DNA from 3 places in the Maridesulfovibrio sp. genome. Region 2 is predicted to be linked to each of the others. Evidence: riboswitches for the same ligand, from Rfam matches in the RefSeq annotation. Region 2 holds a riboswitch; each other region holds the start of a gene.
What was found. A riboswitch is a leader RNA that binds a small molecule or an ion and turns the genes downstream of it on or off. The one in region 2 is predicted to bind cobalamin.
Positions count from the first base shown of each region.

Region 1 (3,239 bases), 1.1 Mb from region 2:
TTGCTGGGCGGGATATTGCTTCTTAAACCGGAACTTTTGCATAGTCACGACCACGATCATGAGCACCATCCCCATCACGAGCACGAGCACGAGCACGAGCACGGCCACGACCATGAACATCACCACGACCACAGGCATAGTTGTTCATGTTCTCATAATTCAAAGAAATCGTTGCGCAGCATTACCTCGTGGGGGCTGTTTTCGATAGGGTTTGTGAACATGATTGTTCCTTGCCCCACGGTTGCTATCATGTATAAGTACGCACTTGATTCCGGCAGTATCATAAAAGGAACGGCGGTCTTCGCCAGTTACGCTGTGGGTACGGCTATTGTCCTTGCTGCTGTGATTTATGCTATTTACCGGGCGGCATCATTTGTTCGTACTCTGGAGCAGGGCTGGGTGGAACCGCTGGTCATGCGTACTGCGGGAGTCATGACTATCTGTTTTGCGATCTATAGCTATACAAACATATAAAAGACGAGGCTGATGTGCTCGACAAGCTTAACCATGCTGTTATCGAATTTTATGAGAAGCTCTCATCATGGGAACATGATGTTGTTCGGGAAAAGGGGCTGACTCTGCCCCAGATGCATACCCTTGAAGTGCTTGGTATCCATAAAGCTATGCGCATGAAGGAACTGGCCCAGCACATGGGCATTACTACCGGTACATTGACTGTGCTGGTGGATCGGCTGGAGGACAAAGATTTCGTCTTCCGCAAGCCCCATCAGACAGACCGCCGTTCTATTCTTGTTGAATTGACGGAAGAAGGGCAGAAAATGTTCATGGAACACGACAGACTGCATCTGCGGCTTACGGAAGAACTGACTTCAGAGTTTTCAGAAGAGGAAAAAGCTATTTTGCTCGGCTGTATAGATAAAATGAATGCCACTTTTTGATCATTGCTTTTTGTTTATCTTTACGAACATTTTATGAACATATGTGGAAAAGGTTTGTTCGTATGCTCATAATCAAAAACAAGCTGTTCTTGCAAAAGATCAAAAAAATATTTCGTTTTGAAAATTATGCCCGGTAATTTTTTTGCTACAGATTCAGATAATTTTATCTCTAAATCAGCATGTTAAATGGTTTTGAACATGCTGTGAACAATTGTGGAAAACTCGTGTTCCATAAGTTTTAAGGCAAGCCGGACAAGGGCTGACGGGTGATCCATTAAGAAAAAGTCTAGAGAGCCTTGACGATTGTTTCGAGTCTGGTAGACTGTTTTTGTCGTTATCACTTCAGGAGTTCATTTCCGCTTTCTGAGCATTATCGAAATGAATCTTACGGGAACCCGGTTTGAATCCGGGGCGGTTCTGCCGCTGTCAGGGAAGCCTTATGGGTGTACCCCGAGCCAGCACCCCGGCCTGAAGCATACCTGTCCATCGCGGCAGGTTGGTTCAAACTGACCGGAAGATTATTGCTTTTGATGATTCTCCGGTTTCAAAGTCCTGCGGGATGCGCCTACCGGGCCTCCTGCTCCTAAATGCCACACCACCATAAGACACGGTCCATCCGTGGGCTTGCAATCTGGGGAGGTTGCAGACTTTTCTGCGCTCTTTTTTCGGCGCAGGCGGTGATGTGTGCGGACAAAATTTTTATCAGGTAATTAAATGCCCAAACAAATTCTCAAACGTGACGGATGTCTCGAGTCCTGGTCTACAGAACGTATTTCTGAAGCTATTTTTAAAGCTCTCAAAGCCAGCGGAATTAAAGATCCCCTGCTGAGTAAACGTCTCGGCCGCAAGGTTGAGCAGAAACTGGCTGACGTTGATGTCCCTGAACAGGAAATGGTTCAGGATATGGTTCAGCTGGTACTCATGGAAAATCGTCTCTATTCTGTTGCCGAACGCTACATCATTTACCGTGAAAAGCGTCGCGAGCTGCGCCGTCAGGATGAAACATACCTCGATATCGCCGGTACCATTGAAAGTTATCTCGACCGGTCCGACTGGCGGGTGAACGAAAACTCCAACATGGGGCACTCCTTTCAGGGACTGATGCTGCACATGTCAGGAGCTGTTCAGGCCCGTTACTGCCTGGAAAAATATCCTGAAGAAATCAGGCTGGCCCACGAGCACGGCTATTTTCATATTCATGACCTTTCCTTCGGCCTTGCAGGATACTGCGCCGGCTGGTCACTGCGTGACCTGCTGCTGGACGGTTTCGGCCTCAAGGGCCGTTGTTCTTCCGGTCCTGCCAAGCATTTTGATTCCGTAACCGGTCAGATGGTTAACTTCCTCGGCACCCTGCAGAATGAATGGGCTGGTGCTCAGGCATTTAACAACGTCGATACCTATCTTGCGCCTTTCGTCCGTTATGACGGTCTGGATTACGATCGCGTAAAACAGATCGTGCAGAAGCTGATTTTCAACCTGAATACCACCTCCCGCTGGGGCGGTCAGAGTCCGTTTACCAACTTCACTTTTGATCTGGTTCCGCCCAAGCATATCGCCAGCGAACCGGTAATCATCGGCGGTGAATTTCAGGATTCTACATACGGTGAATATGAAGCAGAAATGGAAATGATCAACCGTGCCTTCGTCGAAATCATGCTTGAAGGTGATTCTGACGGCCGTATCTTCTCCTTTCCTATTCCTACATACAACGTCACCCCGGACTTTCCGTGGGAAAGCGAAGTGGGTGAACTTCTGCTGCAGATGACCGCCAAGTACGGCGCTCCTTACTTCCAGAACTTCATCAACTCCGACCTCAATCCTGAAGACGTGCGTTCCATGTGCTGCCGTCTCCAGATGGACCTGCGTGAGATTCGCAAGAAGACCGGCGGTCTTTTCGGAGCAGGTGACCTGACCGGTTCCATCGGTGTTGTTACCCTGAATCTGCCCAAGCTTGCATATCTCGCACAGGGTGAGGAAGATTTTCTTGATCTGATCTCCGAATATGCGACTCTGGCCAAGGATTCTCTGGAGTACAAACGTAAGCTTGTTTCCGCCAACTTTGAGAACGGCATGTTCCCGTTCTCTCAGCGTTACCTGAAGAACGGTTTCAAGGGACATTTCTCAACCATCGGTCTGATTGGTGGTAACGAAGCCTGCCACAATCTGCTTGGTAAAGGCATCGATACCCCTTCAGGATCACGCCTGATGCAGAGAGTTCTGCACCACCTGCGCGACCTGACCGTTGAGTTTCAGGAAGAAACCGAAAACCTCTTCAACCTTGAAGCCACTCCGGGTGAAGGTACCTGCTACCGTCTGGCAAAAATTGATAAGAATCTCTAT
Region 1 is NZ_OY780933.1:1,118,918-1,122,156, forward strand. It holds gene ACKU35_RS05015 (sulfite exporter TauE/SafE family protein) at 1-474, shown strand, start outside; gene ACKU35_RS05020 (MarR family transcriptional regulator) at 489-899, shown strand; cobalamin riboswitch at 1,227-1,386, shown strand; gene ACKU35_RS05025 (ribonucleoside triphosphate reductase) at 1,614-3,239, shown strand, end outside.
Region 1: it holds a riboswitch for cobalamin, as region 2 does, so the genes downstream of both, ACKU35_RS05025 (ribonucleoside triphosphate reductase) here and metE (5-methyltetrahydropteroyltriglutamate--homocysteine S-methyltransferase) in region 2, are expected to answer to the same signal.

Region 2 (3,239 bases):
GCCTGCCAGCGGCGGGGCGATTGATCGGTCAGCGTAAACAACAGCAAAGGGTTCGGTTCCGGTTTTTTCCACAATATCGTCCCAGGTGAACACCTGCTGTCCCTGAATGGGGATGTGGATGGTCTTATAACCCAGCCGGTCCATACCTGAACGGAAGAAAATGTTACCGACCCAAGCGATTATTTTGGTATCTTTATTGTTCACAACGGAAAAGATACCAATTTATCAAATTATTTGGAAGAGGGGGAAGGGGGGCAAAAAGCCTACTTCATCATATCGGCAAGGGTGTTGGTATCGATGTCGAGGGCAGGGGTGAATTTAACTCCGAAAAGTGAATCCTTCTGCCAGACTGTCACAGCTTTTTGACTGCTCAGAAATCCGATACTGTCGTTAAATATGCATCCACGAAAGAAAATTTCATCATCCTGATTAATGCTGTCGGTATCCATTTCGCAGTTAAGGCTGAACTTCATCCCCTGCGGCGAAATATCCAGAATAGTGATATCCATGTCTTGGTCTGATGAACTTGCCGCAACATCACATTGCCGGAAAAAGCTGTTTATGGAATCAAGATCTAATCTTGCCTGTCTACGTCTATCTGATAATTTGTTCATAATGTACCTCCCCCGCAAGATGAAACAATATGATTCAAAAAAAATAAAGTGAATTATTTTTTTTATACCATTTTGATGTTCGCAGTGTCTTTGTCCTGTTAAAATGGTCTGCTTGAAATTGTTATTTGCTTGATTTTTGTGTGTATGAGTAAATTGGTTACGGACATGCTTGCATGGTTTATTCTTTCGAGCTGAGCAAGGCAAATTCGCCGTGTGTGGTTTTTGTTTTAATTCTTGGCTAAAGCCGCTAAAAAAGTTAAATGGTTAGGCTACAGGGAATTGTAATAAAGAGTTTAATGCGGCTTTCCGTTTCAGGAGGGGCGTGACCAATAAGGTCGGGAGATTATGGTGAGGAAGTTAGTTGTTGTTTTTGCTTTGCTCGGAATGATGCTTTCCGGTTGCGTATATGTGAATATGGATGTCGAGAACAAACCTGCTGAAGGAACAGATCTCAGTAATTTGAAAACTTTTACTTTTAAGCAGAAAAGTAAGTCGAGACAAGATCTTGAAGCCGATCTGCTTAATACAGCCAAGGCTGATCTTGAGGCCAAAGGGTTTCGCTATGATCCTGCGTCTCCCGATTTTGTAGTAGTGGTAAATTTCGGCTCCAAGGCTTTTATGGAAAGGGGAGTCACCTACAAGAGGGAAGCCTACGAGTATGACTACATCAGTAAAACCAATTCTGAAATCGGTATCGTGAAAGATGCCGATGCTCCAAGAGTTGATAATACTGTACGGGTTTATTTTATGAGTCCCGAGAATGAGGGAATAAAAACCTTTCTCTGGCGTGGCACTGCATCAAGCAAGGACCGTGAAGGGCTCGATATTGTAGGGCGGTGTCTGGTTAAAGGCGCTCTGATGAAATTCCCGGCAGCCACCGGAAAATTCAGTGTAAAGCTTAATGTTAAGGATTGTGACTAGGTATCATACTAGATCCGCGACTTAAGCGGCGATTATCTGCATGGTTTTAAAAGCTGTGAGGTTTCCTCACAGCTTTTTTTTGTGCGGCCATAATTTTGCGGCTTCAGTTTTGCTTGTGAATTCTATTTGCTCTTGACTTCGTGGCTGATGACTGGCATCTAGTTATCACTATATAACAATATTTTTATATATAGAAGTTGACTTATGAACGCTGCAGGAAACGGAAGACGGTGAAAATCCGTCGCAGGCGCGCTGCTGTAACCGGTTAAAATAAGTTGAATGGTTGCGGACCACTATTAATAAATGGGAAGGGCCGCTGCCGTGCGTCAAAACCTACCGGAAGCCAGAAGACGTCCTGCAGGACGAAGTGGCCTAGCCTCGCGAACAGGTTAGGATAACAGGGGTTTTAAATCCCGCCGCTTAAAGCGGTCACTGAAATCATGGAGAATATTATGCTGACGCACACTTTAGGCTATCCCAGAATGGGAAGTAACCGTGAACTTAAGAAAAAATTGGAATCTTACTGGAGGGGCGAGGCAGGACAGGATGATCTTGCACTAACCGCTCGAAAGTTGCGTGCTTTGCACTGGGAAAATCAGGAAAAAGCGGGAGTGGATTTAGTACCAGTCGGTGATTTTTCTTACTATGATCATATGCTTGATAATGCTGTAAGGTTTGGTGTTATCCCGGAGAGATATAATATCTCAGGCGGTAGAGCTTCGCTTGACGATTATTTTAGAATGGCTCGTGGTGAATCCGGTGAGAACGGTGTAGCAGCCATGGAGATGACCAAGTGGTTCGATACCAACTATCATTATATTGTCCCTGAGTTTAGCCGGAACCAGAAATTTTCCTTGGCAGATGACTCTTTGCTTTTACAGGTGGAGGAGGCTGTCCGGCTAGGACATCAGGTAAAGGCTGTACTTCCGGGGCCGTTAACTTTTCTGCTGCTCGGTAAATGCGCTGACAAAGAGTTTGACCGTTTGGATCTACTGGAAAATTTACTCCCTGCATATGTGGAACTGATTAGGAATCTTTCCCATAAATGTGAATGGATTCAGTTTGATGAGCCTGTACTGGCTCTTGACCTGCAGGAAGATGTGCGCAGGCTTTTCAGTCCTGTCTACCGCACTTTTAAAGAGGCCGCTGCCAATACTAAAATAATGGTAGCCGTTTATTTTGGTGGATTGGGCGAGAATCTTGAAACAGCGGCAGTATTACCTGTGGACGGTCTTCATGTTGATTTGGTTCGAGGGGCACAGGATCTTGAACCGCTGCTGAAGAAACTTGCCGATAATTTAAGTCTTTCTCTCGGAGTTGTGGACGGAAGAAATATCTGGCGGGCAGACCTTGATAAAGCGGTGAGCCATGTAAAGAGCGCAGTGGTTGAGCTCGGTGAAGATCGGGTTCTGGTTGCTCCTTCCTGCTCGCTACTGCACGTTCCATTTGATCTTGAATTGGAGACAGCATTGGATGCCGAGATAAAATCGTGGATGGCTTTTGCCCGGCAAAAATGTACTGAAATCAGGGTTGTTGCTGATGCCGCGGCAGGGCTGGATGCCGAAGAAAAGTTGGCTGAGAATCGTATGATTCTTGAAGGACGTAAAAGCAGCCACCGGGTAAACAATCCCGAACTCGCCAAAAGAGTGTCCGCGCTTAAGCCTGAAGATTTTCGCCGTGATTCCGTTTATGAACGGCGTTCAG
Region 2 is NZ_OY780933.1:49,360-52,598, reverse strand. It holds gene ACKU35_RS00295 (glycosyltransferase) at 1-204, opposite strand, end outside; gene ACKU35_RS00290 (PilZ domain-containing protein) at 264-614, opposite strand; gene ACKU35_RS00285 (DUF4136 domain-containing protein) at 960-1,535, shown strand; cobalamin riboswitch at 1,710-1,910, shown strand; gene metE (5-methyltetrahydropteroyltriglutamate--homocysteine S-methyltransferase) at 1,988-3,239, shown strand, end outside.

Region 3 (3,239 bases), 650 kb from region 2:
GCGATGACATCGGACCAAACCAGCAGCAACCCACCCAGCAGGGATGATGAAACGAGCAGCGGCCTGTGCTCCGCGCCTTGAAACATACGCACCAGATGAGGAACAATCAGCCCTACGAAGCCGATAATCCCGGACACAGCCACCGCCGCTCCGGTCAAAAGACCGGACCCGACAAGCAAGGCCATACGAACTCTGGAAACATCCATGCCCAGATGACGCGCCTGAGTCTCCCCCAGCGAAAGAATATCAAGCTCCCGGGAATAATAAACCAGCGGAATCATCCCCGCGACAAAATACGGCAGAAAAAGCTGAACATGACTCCATCCACGACCTTGAAAACTGCCCATAATCCAAAAGACTATGGAAGTTACGGAATCCTCATCAAGGGACTTGAGCAGTGAAATCAAAGCAGACAGAAAAGTAGCCACTACAATGCCGGCCAGAACCATGGTTTCACGACGCAATCTTCCGCCTATACGGCCCAGCATGAGCACCGCACCGAGAGCTGCCATCGCTCCGCCAAGGGCGGCAAGCGGCAGGAACATATTCCCGAACCTGCTCCAGAGCTGCGCACCTAGTATGGTGGAACCGGAAAAGATAGCCAGACTGGCTCCGAAAGCAGCGCCGCTACTCACTCCTAGAGTAAACGGATCGGCCAACGGGTTACGCAGAATTCCCTGATAAACAGTCCCGGCCACAGCAAGCGACATGCCCACCAGAAATGACAGGCAGACCCGGCTCAGCCGCAGATCTATGATGATAAAAGACAGAGCCTTTTCGACCTTCACGGCTCCGATTCCAAGGGCAGAGTTAAAAACCGCCAGAACCTGCGCAGGTTCGGCATTGTAAGCCCCGAAAAGACAGGCGGCAAAAATGGAAACAGGCACAAGCACAGCAAGGATTATTACAGCCTGTGTCCTCCTATTGCCTGAAAATTCCATAATTACCACCTGTTTTAATTAATAATTAACCGAGACAAAGGTCACCGGGTCTAATGATCACCAAGATGTTTGAAAGCAACTTTAAGGTGGTCAACCCAGATGTCCACAACCTGAGGGAATTCAGCGGACCCTTTCAATACGGGAACACATTTGTAGCCCTGCTTGGTCAGCTCTGATTTCCATGAATCATCTTCATCTCCGGCCATATCGTTACGGGCATGGTCACCGGCAACGGACATGTAAGGCATGAGGTAGACTTTTTTGGCTTTACTTTTCTTGAGCAGTTTTTTTACATCATCAAGGGTAGGAGTACCTTCAACCGTACCTACAAATATCATAGGATCAACTTTTGAGAAATAATCCTGAGAAGCGGGGTAGTAGATGTTCGCGGCATGCGGGGTGCCGTGTCCCATGAGCACTACAGCATCCTTGGCCTTACGATCCTTGGGAATATTGGCGATTATTGCTTTCACTGTGCGCTGCATGTCTTCATTGGAGTAAAGCAGGGGCTTACCTACAGTGACTTTGCTTATGCCTTTGGGCATTCCTTCAAAAGCTTTCACTGTTTCGGAAATTCCGCAGAACTCTTCACCGGGAATTGTATGCAGGGACTGCACGGCAACATGGGTGAAACCTTCTTCCATCATTTTGGTCATAGCCATAGCCGGGGAATCGATATTACGGCCTTCTTTTGCCAGAATCCCCCTGATAATAGCGGATGAATAGGCCCAACGGACAGGAACACCGGGAAAAGCCTTTTTAACAGCCTTGTCGATGGCGTCAAAAGAAGCATGGGCCTGCGGCATACTGGAACCGAAAGCAGCGAGCAGTATACCTTTTTTAACAGGTTTAGCTTCACCGTGACCGGCCAGAGCTAGTGAAGGAATCAGAAGAAAACAAACCAGAAGAAATGCGGGGATGAACTTGGATTTGTCCCCAAAACGGTACTGCATAGCAGTCTCCTTAAATTTGGGGGGCTTTGGGAATAGGAAAGCACGCAGGTACGTACATGCGCAACTGTTTCTGATAGATAAAAGCCCCGTTATCCGTCAGAATAAACATTGATTTGCACCTGGGCAGGTCTTCCGACTCGTCCCACTTTACCCGGCCTTCCCGAAAATAAATTCAGTGGCACGCATAACCGGACAAGGTCCGGTCTAACGGGGTTAAGCAACTCAGGACTCACGGCGGCGGGTCCGTCCCCGACTTTCACGGGGTTCCCTATTAAGCTCGCGAGAGCGCCTCAGGCAAGGGCTTGATATGATTGTTAACTCATATTGTCAATATCAGTTTAAAGCTAGCGGCCCATTCCCGATCCCCGGCCAGATACGGATCATGCCGAACAGAGCCCGTAAACTGGTCCACAATCCGGCCACTATCCAGATCCAGAAGAGCATATGCTGTGGTTGAAGCCAATCAACGACAACAAGAACACCGGAACTTATAAGAACAGCCGCGAGCATGGCGTTACGCAAATAGCGAAAATCACCGGTTCCGAGATGAATTCCGTCTGTGGCAAAGGAAAGCGAATTTATGGGCTGTAAAAAAGTGACCGCCAACCATGCGGGAGCAAAAACAGAGGCAGCTTCCTCCGGTACCAGCAGCCATTCAACGGGCTGCTTTCCAATATACATTATGATGGTCAGCAAAATCCCGGTACCGAAACTCCATTTGCAGACGAGTGCGGCAACCTTCCGAGCCGTTAAACGTTCCGCACGACCAACAAAATAGCCAACCAGTGATTGGCCGCTGATAGCGAACGCATCCAGAAAAAGAGCCAGAAAAACATAAAATTGGCGGATAGCCTGATGCGCTGCGCCGGATTCAGCTCCGGCCTTGGTCGCAAAGCGGGTACAAAGCAGCAGAAATAAACAGACGCACCCGGTACGCACAAACATATCTCCGCCGATAACAAACAGCCTGCGGGCATCCGCAATTCTGAACCCGGTATTGAAGCCATAATGTTTGCGAACTACCAACACCGCCCAGACTGCGCCTATCCACTGGCTGACAGCACTAGCCAGCGCTGCTCCTCCTACGCCCATCTCCGGGAAAGGTCCCGTACCGAAAACAAGACACCAGTCGAGCACAACATTGATGAGGTTCATGCCCACGGCAATCCAAAGCGGGGAACTCATATCCTGATATCCGCGCAAAGATCCGAAACAGGCCAGAACCACCAACACAGCCGGAGCGCCCAGCAGCCGATAGCGCATGTAATCTACAGCCAGATCCCGAACACTGTTTTCGCCGCCCATTAATGACGCTATATTGCTCAAAAAAGGATAAACGAAAAGA
Region 3 is NZ_OY780933.1:3,626,274-3,629,512, forward strand. It holds gene ACKU35_RS16250 (iron ABC transporter permease) at 1-941, opposite strand, end outside; gene ACKU35_RS16255 (sirohydrochlorin cobaltochelatase) at 992-1,894, opposite strand; cobalamin riboswitch at 1,999-2,202, opposite strand; gene ACKU35_RS16260 (MATE family efflux transporter) at 2,228-3,239, opposite strand, start outside.
Region 3: it holds a riboswitch for cobalamin, as region 2 does, so the genes downstream of both, ACKU35_RS16255 (sirohydrochlorin cobaltochelatase) here and metE (5-methyltetrahydropteroyltriglutamate--homocysteine S-methyltransferase) in region 2, are expected to answer to the same signal.